2 regions of the Arthrobacter sp. AG258 genome follow, and region 1 is predicted to be linked to the other one. Evidence: predicted binding sites of a transcription regulator. Region 1 holds the regulator's gene; the other holds the start of a gene.
What was found. Region 1 encodes Rex, which represses fermentation and respiration genes when NADH is low (regulators of the CRP and FNR family bind a similar motif). Its sites were predicted from a motif close to CTTGTGAANNNNTTCACAAG; they were not measured.
Positions count from the first base shown of each region.

Region 2: the regulator Rex is predicted to act here: its motif matches at 3,147-3,166, upstream of araB (ribulokinase).

Region 1 covers NZ_SOBI01000001.1:573,433-584,096, reverse strand. Annotated here, with positions in the region: gene DFO47_RS02780 ((Fe-S)-binding protein) at 1-569, shown strand, start outside; gene DFO47_RS02775 (LutB/LldF family L-lactate oxidation iron-sulfur protein) at 569-2,041, shown strand; gene DFO47_RS02770 (LUD domain-containing protein) at 2,038-2,667, shown strand; gene DFO47_RS02765 (acetylxylan esterase) at 2,722-3,741, shown strand; gene DFO47_RS02760 (3-deoxy-7-phosphoheptulonate synthase) at 3,984-5,105, shown strand; gene DFO47_RS02755 (helix-turn-helix domain-containing protein) at 5,249-5,461, shown strand; gene DFO47_RS02750 (AURKAIP1/COX24 domain-containing protein) at 5,613-5,711, shown strand; gene DFO47_RS02745 (HAD-IB family hydrolase) at 5,852-6,670, opposite strand; gene DFO47_RS02740 (glutaredoxin family protein) at 6,749-7,003, shown strand; gene DFO47_RS02735 (redox-sensing transcriptional repressor Rex) at 7,014-7,718, shown strand; gene DFO47_RS02730 (hypothetical protein) at 7,794-8,582, opposite strand; gene DFO47_RS02725 (YceI family protein) at 8,785-9,333, opposite strand; gene DFO47_RS02720 (histidine phosphatase family protein) at 9,536-10,216, shown strand; gene DFO47_RS02715 (TlpA disulfide reductase family protein) at 10,252-10,664, shown strand, end outside.
Region 2 covers NZ_SOBI01000009.1:200,601-211,264, forward strand. Annotated here, with positions in the region: gene araA (L-arabinose isomerase) at 1-503, opposite strand, end outside; gene DFO47_RS18250 (L-ribulose-5-phosphate 4-epimerase) at 530-1,258, opposite strand; gene araB (ribulokinase) at 1,255-3,003, opposite strand; gene chvE (multiple monosaccharide ABC transporter substrate-binding protein) at 3,273-4,400, shown strand; gene mmsA (multiple monosaccharide ABC transporter ATP-binding protein) at 4,500-6,029, shown strand; gene mmsB (multiple monosaccharide ABC transporter permease) at 6,034-7,314, shown strand; gene DFO47_RS18275 (MFS transporter) at 7,429-8,682, opposite strand; gene DFO47_RS18280 (elongation factor G-like protein EF-G2) at 8,725-10,664, opposite strand, start outside.

The sequences.
Region 1 (10,664 bases):
GTTCCTGCGTCGCCTCGGTGAAGCACCAGCACCCCATGGTGGCCCGGCACGCGGGGGACGCCGCCCTGGAAGAGCGGGCTGACGCCGTCGGAAAGAAGACCTACGAACTCTCGGAACTCCTGGTGGACGTCCTGGGCGTCACCAACCCGGCGGCGCAGCTGGGCTCTTACTTTCCGCACACCGTGACGTACCACCCGTCCTGCCACGGCATGCGGCTGCTCACGCTGGGTGACCGGCAGGCCGGGCTGCTGCGGGGTGTCAAGGGCCTGGAACTGGTGGACCTGCCGGAAGCGGACCAGTGCTGCGGCTTCGGCGGCACGTTCTCCGTGAAGAATGCCGACGTCTCATCCGCGATGCTGGCGGACAAAACAGCGAACATCCGCAGCACCGGTGCGTCCGTGTGCGCCGGCGGCGACTACTCGTGCCTGATGCACATCGGCGGTGGCCTGTCGCGGCAGGCAGACACCATAGGTACCCTCCACCTGGCGGAAATCCTTGCCAGCACCGAAACGGAACCGGTCGCGGTCCCCGGGCCCGCCGGGCGAACCGTCAAGGTGGTGGCCAAATAATGTCCCGCACCCCGATCGGGATGCCCGGCCTGCGCCCCGGCATCGGCAACCTGTTCGCCGAAGAGAAGTTTCCGTCCGCTGCCCGCCGCGAGCTCGGCAACAGCCAGCTGCGGAAGAACCTGAAGCACGCCACGTCCACCATCCGCGCCAAGCGCCTGGCCGTGACCGGTGAGCTGCCGGACTGGGAGGAACTGCGGGAGGCGGGCAGTGCCTTGAAGACCTCCGTCATGGCCCGGCTGCCGGAACTCCTGGAGGCTTTCGAAGCCAACGTCACCGCCCGCGGCGGAACGGTCCACTGGGCCCGCGACGCCGACGAGGCCAACGCGATCATCCACGGGCTGGTCACCGCCCAAGGCGTGGATGAGGTGGTCAAGGTCAAGTCCATGGCCACCCAGGAAATCGGCATGAACGAGTACCTGGAAGAGCGCGGCATCTCGGCGTTCGAGACCGACCTTGCCGAGCTCATCGTCCAGCTGGGCCACGACAAGCCCAGCCACATCCTGGTCCCGGCGATCCACAAGAACCGCACTGAGGTCCGCGACATCTTCCTCCAGGAAATGCCCGGCGTCGATCCCGGCCTCACGGACGAACCCCGCCGGCTGGCCATGGCCGCCCGCGCCCACCTGCGGGCCAAGTTCCTCACCGCGAAGGTGGCAGTCTCCGGCGCCAACTTCGGCATCGCCGACTCCGGCACGCTGGGTGTGGTGGAGTCCGAGGGCAACGGCCGGATGTGCCTGACCCTCCCCGAAACCCTGATCACGGTCATGGGCATCGAGAAGCTGCTTCCCACGTTCTCCGACCTTGAAGTCTTCCTCCAGCTGCTGCCGCGCTCCTCCACCGGCGAGCGGATGAACCCGTACACCTCACTGTGGACCGGCGTGACCGAGGGCGATGGTCCGTCGAATTTCCACGTGATCCTGCTGGACAACGGCCGCACCAATGCCCTGGCCGACGAGATGGGACGCTCAGCGCTCCACTGCATCCGCTGCAGCGCCTGCATCAACGTCTGCCCGGTCTACGAGCGGGCAGGCGGCCACGCCTACGGCTCCACGTACCCTGGCCCCATCGGCGCCATCCTGTCGCCGCTGATGACCGGCATCGAGGCGGAAGAGAACGGCTCGTTGCCGTATGCGTCCTCGCTCTGCGGCGCCTGCTACGACGCCTGTCCGGTGAAGATCAACATCCCGGACATCCTGGTCCACCTGCGCGGCAAGGACGTGGACGCCCACCGCGGCGGCCTGCCGTCCCAGCTGGACGTGGGACTCAAGGCCGCCTCTTGGGCGCTCTCCGACGGACGCCGCCTGGCCGCCGTCGAAAAGCTCCTGCCCCTGGGCCGGGCCGCCGCCGGACGGGACAAGAAGATCAAGAAACTGCCCGGCCTCGCCGCCGGCTGGACCCAAAGCCGGGACATCCCGGCGCCCCCGGCGCAGTCCTTCCGTGACTGGTGGGCCAAGGAGCACAAGAGACCATGAGCACCCGGGAACAGATCCTTGCGGCCGTCCGCACCGCACTCAAGGACGCCCCCGCCGTCCCGGACATCCCCCGGAAGTACCGGCTGGACGGGGAGGCCGACGCGCAGCAGCGCATCGACGTCCTGGTGGACCGGTTGGAGGACTACAAGGCCGGAGTCACCGTGGTGGACGAAGACGCAGTCCCCGCCACCATCCGGGACCTCCTCGCCGGGGCCGGCTCCTACGTGGTTCCCGCCGGCCTGGACCCGGCCTGGCTGGCCTGGGAGACAGACACCAGCAGGATCAGGTACGACGGCGGCGCGCACGGAGCGAGGTCCGTCACCGAGCTCGACGCAACAGACGCCGTGGTGACCGCCAGTGCGGTGACCGTGGCGGAATCCGGGACCATCATCCTGGACGGCAGCCCGGACCAGGGCCGCCGCGCCATCTCGCTCATCCCGGACCACCACGTCTGCGTGGTGCGCAGCCGGGACGTCACCGCGATCCTGCCCGAAGCGCTCCGCCGCCTGGACGGAACAAAGCCCCTCACCATGATCAGCGGACCGAGCGCAACCTCGGACATCGAGCTTGAACGCGTCGAAGGCGTCCACGGGCCCCGGCGGCTGGATGTCGTCATCATCCGGTGAAGCTGAAGTAGGCTGCAACCAGGCCGCCAACCACCCCTGACAGAACGGACAACGATGCCCCTCTTCGACCTGCCCCTGGCCCAGCTGCGCAGCTACACTTCCGACGTCACGCCGCCGGAGGACCTGGGCGCGTTTTGGGACGCCACCCTCGAAGAAGCCAGGGCCTTCCCCTTGAACGCCGCGTTCGAACCGGTGGAGAACCACCTGACGGTCATCGACACGTTCGACGTCACCTTTTCCGGCTACGGCGGGGCGCCGGTCAAGGGCTGGCTGCACCTGCCCGCCGCCCGGGAAGACGGCACCAGGCTGCCCGTGGTGGTGCACTACGTCGGCTATTCGGGCGGCCGGGGCCTGGTCAACCAGGACACCCGCTGGGCCCAGGCCGGCTACGCGCATTTCATCATGGACACCCGCGGCCAGGGGTACGGCGGCACCCTGGGGGACACTCCGGACCCGCACCCCTCCGCCGGGGACGTAGCGCACGCGGGCCTGATGACCCGGGGCCTGGCGAAGCGCGAGGACTACTACTACCGGCGCGTCTACGTGGACGCCTTCCGCGCCGTGGAGGCAGCCCAGGCCCACCCCGCCGTCGATCCAGCCAAAGTGGTCCTCGCCGGAGTCAGCCAGGGCGGCGGCATCGTGGTGGCCACGGCGAGCCTCACTGCGGGACGGCTCGACGGCGTCATCGCCGCCCTTCCCGACGTCCCCTTCCTGCAGGACTTCCCCCGCGCCATCGACATCACCCCGCGCGGGCCCTACCCGGAGATCGCCCAGTTCCTGGCGCGCCACCGCGACCGGTACCAGCACGCACTCGGGGTCCTGAACTACTTCGACGGCGTCAACCTGGCCCGGTACGCCACGGCACCGGCGCTCTACTCGGTGGCCCAGATGGACGACATCTGCCCGCCGTCCACGGTCTTCGCCAGCTTCAACGCCTACGGCTCCCGGACGTCCGGGGCATCCTCCACCGGGGCGGCCAAGGAGATCGAGGTGTACCGGTTCAACAACCATGAAGGCGGCCAGGAACACCACTGGATCCGGCAGCTGCAGTACCTGCGCAAGCTCCTGGGGTAGGCCGGCGCGGGAATGTGACGGACGCTGATTTTGCGGCGGCGGACGGCCGGGCTTATGGTCTTTTCCATGACTAACCGTTGGTATGCGTATTTTTCGTTGGCTCTGGAGGGGCCCGCGTCTAACTGACACGCATCCAGCATTCCTTCAGAGCCAACAGGGCAGAGATCATTCTCTGCCCTTCGCCGTTTCTCCGGCGGGTTCTGAAATCCGGGCCCGCTTCCCATCTGGAACAGGACCCGAACATGAGCACCGCAACAGCAGCAGCCGCCAACGCCGGCACCACAACCACCTCGAACCTGCGCGTCAGCGAATTCACCGCGCTGCCCACCCCTTCCGGGCTCCTCGCCGAACTGCCCCTTGACGCCCGGGCGGCTGACGTCGTCGAACGCGGACGCGACCAGGTCCGGGCCATCATGGACGGCGTGGACGACCGCCTGCTGGTCATCGTGGGCCCATGCTCCATCCACGACCCCAAAGCCGGCCTGGAATACGCCCGCCGGCTGGTCAGCCAGGCTGAAAAGCACAAGGAAGACCTGCTGGTGGTCATGCGGACCTACTTCGAAAAGCCCCGCACCATCGTCGGCTGGAAGGGCCTGATCAACGACCCCCGGCTGGATGGCAGCCACGACATGGTCACCGGGCTGCGCACCGCCAGGCAGTTCCTGCAGCAGGTGACCGCGCTGGGACTGCCCACCGCCACCGAATTCCTGGAGCCGATCAGCCCGCAATACATGGCGGACCTGATTTCCTGGGGTGCCATCGGCGCCCGCACCACCGAAAGCCAGATCCACCGGCAGCTTGCCTCCGGCCTGTCCATGCCCATCGGCTTCAAGAACGGGACCGACGGCGGCCTGCAGGTGGCGATCGACGCGTGCGGCGCCGCGGCGGCGGCGCAGGCGTTCCTGGGGATCGACGGCGACGGCCGGGCGGCACTGGTGGCCACAGCCGGGAACCCGGATACCCACGTCATCCTCCGCGGCGGACGCAAGGGCCCCAACTACTCAGCCGCCGACGTCGAACGGGCGTCCGGGGAGCTGGCCGGAAAGGGCCTGAACCCGCGCCTGGTGGTTGACGCCAGCCACGCCAACAGCGGCAAGAGCCATCACCGCCAGGCCGAGGTGGCGCTGGAGATCGGTGCCCAGCTTGAGGACGGGGGCGCCGCGGCGCAGGCGATCGCCGGGGTGATGCTGGAAAGCTTCCTGGTGGGTGGCGCCCAGAACCTGGACGTTGCCGAGCACGCGGCCGGCCGCTCCGAACTCGTGTACGGCCAGAGCGTCACCGATGCCTGCATGGACTGGGACGTTTCCGCCTCCGTGCTGGAGCAGTTGGCTGCCTCGGCGCGGAAGCGCCGGCAGGCGAAATAGTGGCTTTACCTACTTTCACATCTGCCACATGAACATCTAGAGTATCTATTTAGGTGATTGGTGGATGGCTCAGCATCGGAACACCGCATTGGCACGTACCTGGGGTCACTGTTGTCCATCCGTCAGCAAAGGAAAATAGGGAAATGTCGGCAGAACAGAACTTCTCCAACGCGAAGTTCCTGACCGTGGCTGAAGTGGCCGAGGTCATGCGCGTCTCTAAAATGACTGTTTACCGGCTGGTCCACTCCGGCGAAATGCCGGCAGTGCGGTTCGGCCGCTCCTACCGGGTACCTGAGAATGCCGTGGAGCAGTACCTCAAGGGTGCCGTGGTGGACGGTCACTCCGAGACAGCCTAAGGCAGCTTGTCCCAAGCCGCCTCCGATAGGCGGTACCCTGTTAAGGAACGTTTTACGTCATTGTAAGAATCTGTCAGTTGTCCAGTTCGTAGCTCTGTCCACGAACCATTTCCATCAGACAGGTACTGCATCTAGTTTGTAAGGAACTTTCGTGGGTTCAGTTATTAAGAAGCGTCGCAAGCGTATGGCCAAGAAGAAGCACCGCAAGCTGCTTCGCAAGACTCGTCACCAGCGCCGCAACAAGAAGTAGCAATACTTCGAACAGCGTGGAGAACGCCCGTCGCCTGCAAAGGCGGCGGGCGTTTTTTCGTGCGCTGGAGGCTACGGTGCGGGAACCTGCAGGCGGGGGCACGCAGACTCGCGGGATATCCAGACGCGCGTGAAAGCTAGCTACAGGCGCGGGCCGCGCATCCGGGCGAAACCCTTCCACAGCCCGTAGATGGCGCCGCCAAAGGTTGCCACCTTAAGCCCGAAGGTGGCGGCGCGGCGGCCGGCACGGAAATCGTAGACCGGCCAGTTACGGTCGCGGGCGTGCCGGCGGAGCTTGGCATCGGGGTTGATGGCCACGGGGTGGCCTACCAGGGAAAGCAGCGGAACGTCGTTATAGGAGTCGCTGTACGCCCAGCAGCGCTTCAGGTCCAGGTCCTCCTCGTCGGCGATGGCCTGGACAGCCACGGCCTTGGCCGAGCCATGCAGGATATCGCCCACCAAACGGCCGGTGTACATTCCGTCGGAGACTTCCCCGACCGTGCCGAGGGCGCCGGTCAGGCCCAGGCGGGTGGAAATGACCGTGGCAACTTCGATGGGCGTGGCCGTGACCAGCCACACCCGGCGGCCCACGCGCAGGTGCTGCTCGGCCAGGGCCTTGGCACCCGGCCAGATCCGGGAGGCGATCATTTCGTCATAGACCTCTTCGCCCAACGCCCGGATATCGTCAACGCTGATGCCCACAGCCAGGGTCAGGGCCGAGTCCCGGACGGCGTGGACATCATCCATGTTTTCACCGCGGGCCACAAACTTGAACTGTTTCCAGGCCATACCAGCCGCCTGCCTCAGGGTGAACGCCCCGCGCTGGTGCATTTTCCGGGCCACATGGAAGAGGCTGGCGCCGCGCATCAAGGTGTTGTCCACGTCGAAAAACGCCGCTTCACCGGGCTGCGGCGCAGTGACGGGCCGCGTGACTACGGCGACGTATTTCTCCTCGGGCATGGACTCGAGTCTAGTCAATAGGCCGGCCCGCCGCCGTCGGCGTCGCCCGCATGCCGCGAACGGCGATACCGTTAAGCCATGGCTACCCCCCGCGTCGTCCTGGTCACCAAAGCTGACTGCCACCTTTGCGAAGAGGCGCGCGACGCCGTCGGCCGGGTTACCGCCTCGTTGGGACTGACCTGGGCCGAAGAGTCGGTGGACCACCAGCCCGAGCTGCGCGAACGCTATGCCGAGGAAATCCCGGTGGTCCTGGTGGACGGGGTCCAGCGCGACTTTTGGAAAATTGACGAAGCCCGCCTGGAACGCGTGCTGCAGCGCGCCATGGCCCGGTAGGGGGAGGCCAATGACGTCCCTGGAACCAACGTCCCAGCCCGTCCCGGACCTTCCGGGCGCCACCGGTACGCCGGCCAAGCAGATCCCGCCCGCGGCGGTGGCCCGGCTGACCCTGTACCTCCGCGCCTTGAACACCTTGCTGGCAGAGGGCGTCGAGCGGGTCTCGTCCGAGTCATTGGCGGAGGCCTCCGGCGTCAGTTCCTCGACGCTGCGCAAGGACCTGTCCCATGTGGGGTCCTACGGCACCAGGGGAGTGGGCTATGAGGTGCAGTACCTCAGCCGCCATATCGCAGCGGCCCTTGGCCTCACGCACGACTGGAAAGTCGCGATCGTCGGCGCCGGAAACCTGGGCAAGGCCCTGGCCCGGTACGGCGGCTTCGAATCCCGCGGGTTCGACGTCGTGGCGATCTTCGACGCCGATCAGATGGTGGTGGGCAACGAGGTGGGCTGGCTGCGGGTCAGCGACGTGGCAGACCTTGAAACCGTCCTGCACCGCACCGGAGCCAACATGGTGGTGCTGGCGCTCCCGGCGGCTGTGGCCCAAGGCATCTGCGACCGCGTGGTGGCCGCAGGCGTGCACAGCGTCCTGAGCTTCGCGCCCGTGATGCTGCAGGTCCCGGAAGGCGTGAACCTCCGCAAGGTGGACATGGCCACCGAGCTGCAGATCCTGGCATACCACGCCCAGCGGGCACAGGCGCCGGGCCAGACCGCGTAAGGACCACCGGATAAAAGAAAACGGCCCGGGACGCTGCGAGGCGTCCCGGGCCGTTTTCCGTGGTGTGGCAGGCTGCTACCGGCCGTAGGGGTTTCCGAAGCCGCCGGCATACGGGTTGCCGAACTGCTGCTTCCGGAAGTACGGGGCGGCCGCGGGAAGGTAGAGCAGCACAATGGCCGCGATGCCCAGGACCGTGCCGACGGTGGCGAACGACGGAACCCCGAAGAGGCCCAGCACCGACAGGGCCGCCAGCACCGTCCCCAGGATGCGAGCCCAGTTCTTGCCCTTGCGGACGAAGAATGCCACCAGCAGGTACAGTCCGGCCCCGATGATGGCGAAGACCACCAGGGTTCCGGCGATGACGCCCTTGATGTCGTCGTACGTGATGCCCGCGTCGCTGGCCTTGACCTGCTGGTCAAAGGCCTGCCGGAATGCCGGATCATCAAGCTGGGTCAACCCGGTGAGCAGGGAGATGACGAAGATCACGGCGGCTGCGATCAGCATCCAAAAGGAAATGTTGACCAGTTGGGGGATGCCGGTGCTTGCCGCCGGCTGCGGCTGCTCCGACGGGTACTGGCCGTAGGGGGACTGGCCGTACGGCTGCTGTCCATAGGGCTGCTGCTGTCCGTAGCCGGGGGCCTGCGGGGCGTTCTGCCCGTACTGGGGCGGGTTCTGGCCGTACTGCGGGGCTGCCGGCGGCTGCGTACCGGGTGCGTTCTGTCCGTATTGCGGGGCGTTCTGCCCGTACTGCGGGGTGTTTTGTCCGTAGCGGGGCTGCTCGCCGGCCGGCTGGCCGCTGCCGGGCTGGTCGCTTCCGGATGGCGGATCGTGGGGCACGGGAGGCGGGACGGGAGGAGTACTCATGGGCGTTCCTTCTGCAGGTCGGGATCCGGGCGGGCTGCCGGGAATCGGTCCTGTGCCGCCCCCAGCATGGCTTAGGTCCACCGTACCCCCGGCAGCCCTGGTTGTGCGTGATTCCGCGGGGCCGTTCACGGTGCGACGGACCTTAAATGCGGCACCCCGGCACCAGGCGAAATGCCTGCTGCCGGGGTGGGCCGGAGCGGAATCAGGCTGCGGGAGCGATGAAGGCGAGCTCCAGGTTGATGGCAACCTTGTCGCTGACCAGCACGCCGCCGGTCTCCAGGACGGCGTTCCAGGTCAGGCCGAAATCCTTGCGGCTGATGGTGGTCTCCGCGGAGACGCCTGCGCGGGTGTTGCCGAACGGGTCAACGGCCACGCCGTTGAACTCGGTCTCCAGGGTTACCGGGCGGGTGACGCCCTTGATGGTGAGGTCACCGCTGAGCTCGTAGCTGTTGCCCTTTGCCACCAGGCCGTTGGAGACGAAGGAGATCTCCGGGAACTTCTCCACGTCGAAGAAATCCTCCCCCTTGACGTGGCCGTCGCGGTTGGCATCGCCGGAGTCGAAGCTGGCGGTCTTGATGGTGGCGTTGATCTTCGAGTCGGCCACATCCTCGACGAGGTCAAGCGTCGCGGCGGCTTCGGTGAACTGGCCGCGGACCTTGCTGATGCCGGCGTGACGGACGGTGAAGCCGATCTCGCTGTGGGAGTTGTCCAGGGTCCAGGTGCCGGTGGTGACGTCTGCGGGAAGTGCCATGATGATGCTCCTTGTTCGTAATGCCTGTTGGGGTCATGCAGTTGAACCTTCATCGGTTGAAGCCTCAACTAACTTGCTGCATCCAGTATAAACATGCATTTGCATCTTTTGTTCCCATGTTTGGAACATTTCTTCAGAAACTTAAGTTCTACTGTTTGTAGAAGATTTCGGATCGCACGCCATCTTTGAGAAACTGGTAAACATGCCCCAAGCCACTGTCCATCTGCTCCGCCACGGCGAGGTCCATAATCCCGACGGCGTTCTGTACGGACGGCTCCCCGAATTCCACCTCTCCGAACTGGGGCAGGAGATGGCCAGGACCCTCGCCGAGCACTTCCGGCAGCGTGCCGAGCAGGGCGCACGGATCACCTACCTGGCCGCGTCGCCGCTGGACCGTGCGCAGGAAACGGCACGGCCGACGTCGGAAGCCCTGCACCTGGAAATCCACACGGAGCCGCGGATTATCGAGGCGGAAAACTACTTCGAGGGCATGAAGGTCACCAAGGCAGAACTCCGCCGGCCCAAGCACTGGCCCCGGCTGGTCAATCCGCTGCGCCCGTCGTGGGGCGAGCCCTACACGCAGCAGGCGGCCCGCGTTGCCGCCGCAGCGCAGGACGCCCGGCTCCGGGCGATTGAACTGGCCGCCGGCGATTTCGGTGCCGCAGGACCCGAGGCCATCCTCGTCAGCCACCAACTGCCCATCTGGGCCGCACGGCTCAGCGCCGAAGGCCGGCCCCTGTGGCACGATCCCCGCAAGCGCGAGTGCACGCTGACCTCCGTTACGTCCCTGGTGTTCGACGACGCCGGCTCCCTGGTGCGGGTCGACTACAGCGAACCCGCCGCGTCCCTTCTTCCCGGTGCCGCCAGCACCCCTGGAGCCTAGCTGTGACCAATGATTTCCTCCCTACGCGCCGGAGTATGCTCGCCGCGGGCGGCCTGGCCCTCGGCGCACTGACCCTGGGCTTGTCCGGCTGCGCCCAGGAAGACGCCCTGGCCAAGCAGGCAAAGGCCGGGGACAACAAGAACTACGTGGCAGGCGACGGCTCCGTCACCGAATTCGCCGCCGGCGACCGCAAGGAAGCCGTCCAGATCCAAGGGGCACTCTTCAGTGGCGACAAGGTCACCCCTGCCGACTTCCAGGGCAAGGTCAGCATCCTGAACTTCTGGTTCGCCGCCTGCGCCCCGTGCCGGGTGGAGGCGCCCATCCTCGAAGAACTCCATCAGGAGTTCAAGGACCAGGGCGTGCAGTTCTTCGGCGTCAACCTCCGGGATGAGAAGCCCACGGCGGAGGCGTTCGAGAAGACCTTCAACCTGACCTACCCGAGCTTCGA
Region 2 (10,664 bases), on a different contig from region 1:
CAAGACCCCACCTGGCGTGCCACCTCGGGGTTGGAGACGTGCCCGACGACGGTCTTCCGGGCGATGCCAAGGCGGGACTGGATGTACCCGAACTCCCGGTCGCCGTGCGCGGCTTGGTTCAGGTTCATGAAGTCGAAGTCGATGTCCGCCCAGGGCAGGTCGCGGTTGGCCTGGGTGTGCAGGTGCAGCAGTGGCTTGCGCAGGAGGTCCAGGCCGGAGATCCACATCTTGGCCGGGCTGAAGGTGTGCATCCAGGCCGTCACGCCGATGACTGAGTCATCGGCGTTCGCTTCCAGCGCGGTCCGGCGGATGGCATCCGAGTCGGTCAGGACCGGCTTCCAGACGATCTTTACCGGGACGGCGGAATTGGCGTTCAGCTGGTTCGCGATCTCCTGGGACTGGGCGGCCACCTGTTTGAGGACTTCCTCCCCGTAGAGGTGCTGGCTGCCGGTGAGGAACCAGACCTCGTGGCCGTCCAGGGTGGTGTTTGCGGCGGTGTTCATGCGTACTCCTGTTAAAGGTTTGGGGATTACTGCCCGTAGACGTTTTGGTAGCGGGCGTAGAGCGAGTCGATATGGCCTGCGTCGATCGGGAGGGGTTCACCGAGCTGCCGCGAGATATGGACAGTGCGGGCCACTTCCTCGCACATCACGGCGGCCTTCACGGCGGAACGGGCATCCTTGCCGATGGTGAAAGGGCCGTGGTTCTGCATCAGGACCGCCGGTGAGTTCGAGTTTTTCAGGGTCTCCACAATGCCGTGGCCGATCGAATCGTCGCCGATCAGCGCGAACGGGCCCACCGGGATGGAACCGCCGAACTCATCCCCCATCATGGTGAGCACACAGGGGATGGCCTCACCCCGTGCGGCCCACGCGGTGGCATAGGTGGAGTGCGTGTGCACCACCCCGCCCACCTCGGGCATGTGCCGGTACACATAGGCGTGCGCGGCGGTGTCGGACGACGGCGAGAGCGGCGGGTTGCCCCAATCGACCGTGCCGCCGCCACCAACATTGGTGCCCCTCACCGGCGTGCCGTGCAGGTCGGTCACGACCATTTGCTCCGGGGTCAGGTCCTGGTAGCTGACGCCGGACGGCTTGATGACCATCAGGTCGGTGCCGGGCACCCGGGCCGAGACGTTGCCCGCAGTCCACACCACCAGTTCGTACCGCGTCAACTCAGCGTGCAGGGCGCATACGTCTTCCCGGATCCGGGCGATGGTTTCCAGGAGGCCGGTTCCGGCGCCTGTTTCGGCGGTCATGCGGACACCCCCAGGGTTGCTTTGGCGGCGACGCCTGCTCCGGGCCGGGCCACTTGGGCGGCCCGTCGCTGGATAGCCTTAAGCCGGTGCATCACGTCGTTGCTGCCCCGGCCAAAGTAATCATGGAGGGTTTTGTACTCCGTGAAGAGTTCCTCGTATGCGGCCACGTTTTCCGGGATTGGAGTGTAGACCTCCCCGGGTTCGGCGCCCATGGCCGCTGCGGCCTGGCGGATATCCGCATAGTGGCCGGCCGCGACGGCGGCGTGAATCGCCGACCCCAGGGCCGGGCCCTGTTCCGAGCCGATAGTGGAAAGCTGCAGGCCGGTGGCATCTGCGTAGATCTGCATCAGGAGCCTGTTCTTGAGCAGGCCGCCGGCCACGATGAATTCCTTGACCGGAACCCCGGCGTCGCGGAAGGCGTCCACGATGGTGCGGGTTCCAAAGGCTGTGGCTTCCAGAAGCGCCCGGTAGGTGTCCTCGGGCCTGGTGGCGAGCGTCTGGCCCACCACGATGCCGGAGAGCTCGTGGTCCACCAGGACCGAGCGGTTGCCGGAATGCCAGTCCAGGGCTATCAGCCCGTGCTCCCCGATGGCCTGCCGCGAGGCCAGTTCGGTGAGGTATTCGTGGATCCCCAGACCGGCAGCTTCGGCCGCCTGGTGGTATTCGGGCGGAACTCCGTATTTCGTGAACCAGCCGAAGATGTCTCCCACGCCCGACTGGCCCGCCTCGTAGCCCCACAGGCCGGGAACGATGCCGCCGTCAACGGCCCCGCACATTCCCGGTACTTCACGCAGTTCCGTGCCGTTCATGACGTGGCAGGTGGAGGTGCCCATGATGGCCACCAGTTGGCCCGGTTCCACCGCCTTCGCTGCCGGGGCCGTCACATGGGCGTCAACGTTTCCCACGGCCACGGCAATGCCCTCCGGCAGCCCGGTCCAGGCTGCGGCCTCCGCGGTCAGTGTGCCGGCGGCGTCACCCAGCCGACCGATGGTGTGCTCGAGTTTGGAGCTGACGAAGTCCTTGAACTCCGGGTTCAGGGCGGCCAGGAAGTCCTCCGAGGGGTAGCGCCCGTCCTGGTAGATGCCCTTGTAGCCGGCCGTGCAGGCATTGCGGACATACCTGCCGCACAGCTGCCAGACGATCCAGTCCGCCGCCTCCACCCAGCGGTCCATTGCGGCGTAGGCTTCGGGGTCCTCTTCCAGCAGCTGCAGCCCCTTGGCGAATTCCCACTCCGAGGAAATCAGCCCCCCATACCTGGGAAGCCAGTCCTCGCCACGTTCGGCGGCGAGCCGGTTGATCCGGTCGGCCTGCCCCTGCGCCGCGTGGTGGCGCCACAACTTCACGTACGCGTGCGGCCGGTTGGCATAGCCCGGCAGTTCGTTCAGTGGGGTGCCGTCGGCCATGACAGGCACCATGGTGCAGGCGGTGAAGTCCGTGGCAATACCGACGACGGCCGCCGGGTCGATCCCGGCGTCGGCCACCGCTGCCGGGACGGCAGTGCGAAGCACCTCCCGGTAGTCGTTGGGCACCTGGAGCGCCCATTCCCCGGGAAGCCGGGCCCCGTCGTCGCCCGCTGTGTCACGTGGCAGGACGTCGGTGACCACGGCGTGCGGATACGCATGGACCGCGCTGCCGAGCTCCTTCCCGTCGCGGACACGCACCACCACGGCACGGCCGGAAAGTGTTCCGTAATCCACGCCGACGACGCAGTGGTCAGGGTTGGAACTGAAGGATGTATCTGGCATTCGGTTGCCTCCGCCCGGGAGGCAGGGGCCTCATTGCCGGGGTTGTCTAGGGGTCACGGTCTAGCTAAGCGCTGCAGCAAGTGTGAACGCTAACAAAGCAGAAGTCAATGAAATTGAAGCAGGTTCATGCACTTGATAGCCGCCTCTTGTTAGCGTTCACAAATCAGTCTATATTGAACCGACACATCAACAATGTGGCCAGGACCAGGGAGCATCGCTGCTGCCTCGTCCAATAACACTTCGCGGCAGTGCTGCCGCGGAAGGAGAAAATGGTGAGAATCAAAAAAATCGTGGGCGCGGTGGCCCTTGTCCTCGCGCTGACGGTGGGCGCCACCGGTTGCGGCTCACGTGGCGCGGCAACCGAATCCAGCGGCGCGGCGAAGCCCGCCGACTCGCTGGTTGGGATCTCGATGCCCACGCAGACATCCGAGCGTTGGATTGCCGATGGCGCCAACGTCGAGAAGTCGCTCAAGGACCTTGGCTACAAGACAGACCTCCAGTTCGCCAATGACGACATCCCAACCCAGGTCTCGCAGATCGAAAACATGCTGACCAAGGGCGCCAAGGCGCTGATCATCGCCGCCATTGACGGCACCACCCTGACCGATGTCCTGGCCAAGGCCAAGGAGCAGAACGTCAAAGTGATCGCGTACGACCGCCTCATCAACGGCACCCCGAACGTGGACTACTACACCACGTTCGACAACTACACGGTCGGCGTCCAGCAGGCCACCTCGCTGCTGACCGGCTTGGGACTCCTTGACGCCAGTGGCAAGAAAGTGGACGGCAAGGGTCCGTTCAACGTCGAACTCTTCGCCGGAAGCCCTGACGACAACAACGCCAACTTCTTCTGGACCGGCGCCATGGACACCCTCAAGCCGTACATGGATGCCGGCACCTTGAAGGTCCCCAGCGGCCAGACCAAGTTTGAACAGGCCGCGATCCTCCGCTGGCAAGCACCCGTGGCGCAGAAGCGCATGGAGGATATCCTCACGTCCGCCTACAGCTCAGGTACCAAGCTGAACGGCGTCCTGTCCCCCTATGACGGACTGTCCATCGGCATCATCTCGGCCCTCACCAGCACCGGCGGCTACGCCAAGGGAAGCCTGCCGGTCGTCACGGGCCAGGATGCCGAGAAGGGCTCCGTGAAGTCCATCGTTGCTGGCGAGCAGTACTCCACCATCTTCAAGGACACCCGGCAGCTCGGCGCCCAGGCGGTCAAGATGGTGGACGCCGTCCTCAAGGGCCAGGAACCGGAAACCAATGACACCAAGACCTACAACAACAAGGTCAAGGTTGTCCCGGCTTACCTGCTGAAGTCCGTGATCATCACCAAGGACAACTACAAGAAGGAACTGATCGACTCGGGTTACTACACCGACGCCGACGTCAAGTAGACAGCCGGGGGCTGCGGCCGGCCGTCCGGCCGCAGCCCCTCCCGCAACCTCCTGCAGCAGCAGGAAGGCCAAGATTCGACCAGTCAGTGGGAATTGACGATGAACACACCCATTCTTCAAATGCGAGCAATCACCAAGACGTTCCCGGGCGTGAAGGCGCTGCAGGATGTCACCCTTGATGTGAACCGTGGAGAAGTCCATGCCATCTGCGGTGAGAACGGCGCCGGCAAATCAACGCTCATGAAGGTGTTGTCCGGCGTATACGCGCACAACACGTTCGACGGGGAAATCCTGTTCGAAAACGAACCCTGCAATTTCGCCAGCATCTCGGACAGCGAGAAGCGGGGCATCGTGATCATCCACCAGGAACTCGCGCTGAGCCCGTACCTTTCCATCGCCGAGAACATCTACCTCGGCAACGAACAGGCCACCAAGGGATGGGTGGACTGGCGGAAGACCAACCTGGAGGCAGCAAAACTGCTGGCCCGCGTGGGACTCGATGAGAACCCCGTCACCCCGGTACAGCACATCAGCGTGGGCAAGCAGCAACTCGTGGAAATCGCCAAAGCGCTGTCCAAGGAAGTGAAGCTGCTCATCCTGGACGAGCCCACGGCCGCCCTCAACGATGAGGACTCCGGCCACCTGCTGGACCTGATCCTCCACTTGAAGGGCCAAGGCGTCACCAGCATCATCATCAGCCATAAGCTCAACGAGATCCGCAAGGTGGCAGACGCTGTCACCATCATCCGCGATGGCAAGACCATTGAGACCCTTCGGCTCGATGAAGGCCAGATCACCCAGGAGCGGATCATCCGTGGCATGGTGGGCCGCGACCTTGAGAGCCTCTACCCGGAACGCGAGCCGAACATCGGCGCGGAAGTCCTCCGGATCGAAGACTGGTCCGTCCGCCACCCGCAGGACCACGCCCGCATGGTAGTCAGCAACGCCAACCTGCACGTCAGGAAGGGCGAAGTCGTGGGCCTTGCCGGGCTCATGGGCGCCGGCCGGACGGAACTGGCCATGAGCGTGTTTGGCCGCACTTACGGCACGGCCACCTCAGGCAAGGTTTACAAGTACGGCGAGGAGATCAATACGTCCACCGTCTCGGACGCGATCAGGCACGGCATTGCCTACGCCACGGAGGACCGCAAGCACTACGGCCTGAACCTGATCGAGGACATCAAGCGCAATATCTCGCTGGCATCGCTGCGCAAGCTCGCGAAGCGCGGATTCGTCGACAAAAACCAGGAGACCGTGGTAGCTAACGGCTACCGCACCAGCATGAACATCAAGGCACCCTCCGTCGCCGCCATCACCGGGAAGCTCTCCGGCGGCAACCAGCAGAAGGTGGTCCTGAGCAAGTGGATGTTCTCCGACCCGGACGTCCTCATCCTTGATGAACCCACCCGAGGGATCGACGTCGGCGCCAAGTATGAGATCTACACGATCATTGCCAGGCTCGCGGCCGAAGGAAAGGCCGTCATCGTCATTTCATCGGAACTTCCCGAGCTTCTGGGTATCTGCGACCGCATCTACACCCTCGCCGCCGGCCATGTCACCGGTGAAGTGCCCATCGCCGAGGCCACCCAGGAATCGCTGATGCATTACATGACCAAAGAGAAGGAATAGCGAAATGTCAGCCCTAAGAGAGTCGCTCGGATTCCTCACAAGCCGCCTCCGCCAAGTTGGCATCTTCGTCGCCCTGATCCTGATCGTCCTCCTGTTCCAAGGACTGACGGGCGGGATCCTGCTCGAGCCGCAGAATGTCACCAACCTGGTGGTCCAAAACAGTTACATCCTCATCCTGGCCATCGGCATGGTGATGGTGATCATCGCAGGCCACATCGACCTGTCCGTCGGCTCCGTGGCGGGATTCATCGGTGCCGTCGCCGGCGTCATGATCGTGCACTGGGGCTGGCCATGGTGGGCCGCAATCCCTGCGTGCCTGCTGGTCGGCGCGCTCGTCGGGGCCTGGCAAGGGTACTGGATCGCATACGTGGGAATCCCGGCCTTCATCGTCACGCTCGCAGGCATGCTGATCTTCCGCGGCCTGACGCTCATCACCCTGAAGAACCAGCAGATCACGCCGTTCCCTGCGGAGCTGCGTGCCCTGGGCGGAGGCTTTCTCCCGGACATCTCCGGCGGCACGTCAGTACTGGAATGGCTCACGGTCATCCTTGGCGTGGGCGCCACCGTGGCACTCCTGATCCAGGCCCTAAAGGAACGCCGCATCCGCAAGAAGTTCGATCTCGAAAGCGAGCCTCTGGTCTGGTTCGTCATCAAAACCGCTTTCACCGCGTTGCTGATGCTCATCATCACCTTCCTGCTGGCGTCCTACCGGGGCACGCCGATCGTCCTGGTGGTCCTCGCTGTCCTGGTGATCGCGTACACGGCACTGATGAACAACAGCGTGTTTGGCCGGCACACCTATGCAATCGGCGGCAACCTGCATGCAGCTGAGCTGTCCGGAATCAAGACCAAGGCCGTGACGTTCCGCCTCTTCGTGAACATGGGCGTCCTCGCAGCTTTGGCGGGCCTGGTCTTCACGGCCCGGCTCAACTCGGCCCAACCGGCAGGCGGAACCGGATTCGAACTCGATTCGATCGCGGCGGCGTTCATTGGCGGTGCGGCCGTCACCGGCGGCATCGGCACCGTTGCCGGGGCCATGATCGGCGGACTCATCATGGGTGTGCTCAATAACGGCATGTCCATCCTGGGCCTGGGCACGGACTACCAGCAGCTGATCAAGGGCCTGGTGCTCTTGATCGCCGTCGGGTTCGACATCTTCAACAAGAACCGCAGCGGCGGCGGCAGCGACCTTGGAAGACGGTTCAGGCTGAAGACCACTCCTCCGCCCACCGCGGAGAAACTGACGCCGGCGGCCAGCGAACCGGTGGAGGCCGGCGTCAAGTAATACCGGCTTCTGCCACCGGCAGGCAGTTCTTCGAAGGCCCCTGGCCCCGGACGCATACCGTCCGTGGCCAGGGGCCTTCGCTGCATGTCGTCCGGTGTGTGCCTCCCAACCTGGTCAGGGCGCGGCCGGCAGGCCCGCCCCGGCATCGGCCGGCGAGCGCCGCCGCCGGCTCAGCAGGATGAATGGTGCCGCCAGCAACTGCACAACGCCACTCATGGCCAAGGAGGCAGGGTAGCCGTAAAGGTCCGCCGCCCTGCCAAGCAGCGGTTGCACCACCACCCCGCCACTTGAGCCCATGAGCGAAGCGAAGCTGAGGACGGTGGCCCGCTGCTGGGAGGCGATCATGTCATTGAGGTAGGCCTGGCGGACCGGGGTGCCGGCGGAAGCCACCACTGCCCAGAGGGCCAGAAGCACCAGCGCCAGCCAAAAGACGTTGGTTGCCAGCAGCACCACCAAAACCACCGAGCTGATGATGTTGGAGCCGATCAGCACGGTGGTGCGCCGGTGCACCAGCTTCCGGACCTGCGGCGCCAGCCAGCCGCCCACAATGTCGGCCCCGGCCACAATGGCTGCGGCCAGGCCCGCAATGGCGTAGGCCCTCGGATCGCCGAACAGTTGCAGCAGGTAGGGCTGGAGGGCATAGAAGACGTAAAAGCCCACGCCTTCGGTAAAGGGCGCGGCCAGCATCATGTACCTCACGGGCGGATTCCTCAGCCCGCCGTCGAGCGAAGCCCGGAGGACTGCCCGGGTGGCTTGCAACGGGTGGGCCGAGCGCTCGGGCGTGAAGCCGACGTCGTGCATGAGAAGGAATGCAGCGGCAAACATGGCCACCAGGACCGCGACGCGCAGCAGGAACGGCACCCCCAGGTTGGTGGCCTGCGCAATCACCCCGCCTGCCACCGAACCGCCCAGCATGGCGATGCCGGAAACCATCTGGCCGCGGCCCAGGACCGCTTCGAGGGTGCCCTCGTAGCCGGTGAAGTGCAGGGCATCCACCAGCCAGGCCTCCACCGCGCCGGAGAAGAAGGTAAAACCGAGCCCCAGCAGCGCCGAAACGGCCGCCCACCACCAGAACGGCGCGTGCAACTGCCAGAGCAGGTAGTAAAGGAAGGTGGACCCGGCCAGGGTGACAGTGCCCAGCAGGAACGACACCCGCCGCCCCCAGCTGTCCGCGACCACCCCGGTGGGTACTTCGAAGAGCACCATGCCTGCCGTGAAGAAGGCGTTCGCGGCGAAGGCCTCAAAGTTGTTCAAGCCCGCATCGAGCAGGAACAGTGTGTTGATGCCCCAGATAAAGGACGCCGCGAGGGTGTTGCCCAGCGTCAACGTCAGGTAGATGTTTTGGATTTTTCGTGTAGCGGCGTTCACGGGCGGCCGGCGTTCCTTGGCGAAGTTCCTGCCCGGGCGGGATCAGGAGGGGCTGAAATTCGATGGCACCGGTTCATGGCGCAGGTAGTGCCGGCGGAACCTGCCGGTGCCGGCGGTCAAGGCGCGCAGTTCCACCGCGTACCTCAGGAGTTCCTGGTCCGGAACTTCGGCACTGATCTCGGTGAGGCCCTGGCCGGAGGAATTGGTGCCGGTCAGGCGCCCGCGCCGGCCGGACAAGTCGCTCATAACCGTCCCCACGTGCTCGTCCGACACAGTGATGGCCACCGCGGACACGGGTTCGAGGAGTTGGATCTTTCCCGCGGCCGCAGCTTCGCGGAGCGCCAGGGCCCCCGCCGACTGGAATGCGGCGTCGGATGAATCCACGCTGTGGGCCTTGCCGCCCACGACGGTCACGCGCAGGTCCACCACAGGGAAGCCTGCGGAGACGCCCCGCTCCATCTGTGCCCGGACGCCCTTCTCGATCGACGGGATGAACGTTCCCGGAATGACGCCACCCACGGTTTTATCCACGAATTCGAACCCCGCACCGCGTTCCAGGGGTTCCACTTCGATGTCGCATACGGCGTACTGGCCGTGACCGCCGGATTGTTTGACATGGCGGCCATGGCCTGTGGCGGGCGCGGCGAAGGTTTCCCGCAGCGGCGTCACCACGTCAACGGTGTGAAGTTTCACGCCTTGTTCGCGCAACCTGTCGAGCACTACCTCCGCATGCGCCTCACCCATGCACCACAGCACCAGCTGGTGCGTTTCGGCATTCCGGTCCACCCGCAGGGTGGGATCGCCCGCCGCAATCCTGCCCAGGCTGCGGGCCAGCGCATCCTCGTCGCTGCGGGAGTCCGCTTCCACGGCGACCGGCAGCAGCGGCTCCGGCATTTCCCAGGTGGCGAGCAGCAGCGGCATGTCCCGTGCGGAAATGGTGTCTCCTGTTTCGGCGCTCCCCAGCTTGGCCAGGGCGCAGAGGTCCCCCGCCACGCAGTAAGGCACGGGACGCAGGCTGGCCCCCAGTGGCGAGTAGATATGGGTCACGCGTTCGTCGGTGTCGTGGTCCTGGTGGCCCCGGTCGGCCAGGCCGTGGCCGCCCACGTGCACGGGCGAATCCTCACGCAGGGTTCCGGAAAAGACCCGCACCAGGCAGATGCGGCCCAGGAAGGGATCATTGGATGTCCGCACCACCTCCGCGGCAAGCGGACCGGACGGATCGCAGGACAGGGTTCCGGCAGGCTCTCCCGCGAGGTCGGTCAGGTCCGGCAGGCTCCGCTCCCCCGGCGGCGGGAAAGCACTGACCAACAGTTCCAGGAGCTCGGCGGTACCGAGGCCGGTGACGGCGGATGTGGGCAGCACCGGGAAGAACGAGCCGCGGGCGACGGCGGTTTCCAGGTCGCTTGCGAGCGCTGCCGGGTCGACGTCCTCACCGTCCAGGTAGCGGTCCATGAGCGTCTCGTCTTCGCTTTCGGCGATGATTCCCTCGATCAGGGTTCCGCGGGCCGGCCCTGCTGCCTCGAGCTCGGCAGGGTCAGCAGGGCGGGTGGCTGGCGATGGGTCACCCGACGAGTAATCGGTGACCTCGCGGGACAGCAGGCCCAGCAAAGAGGCGTCCGCCCCCTCCCCCTGCACTGGCACGCACAGTGGCAAAACGGCGTCGCCGAAGGCTTGTTGGCAGGCTGCCAGGGTCCGCCCGTAGTCTGCGCGCGGATGGTCCATCCGGGTGATCACGACGGCGCGCGGGAGCCTCACGTGTTCGCACTCGCCCCACAGCGCGGTGGTGGTGGCGTCGATACCATCCACCGCGGAGACCACGAACAGGGCAGCATCGGAGGCGCGCAGCCCGGCCCGCAGCTCCCCGATGAAGTCCGGGTAGCCCGGGGTATCCATCAGGTTCACTTTGACGTCCTCCACCATCAGCGGCACCAAGGACAGCGTGACCGAGCGCTGCTGGTGCACAGCCGCCGGGTCGGAGTCGC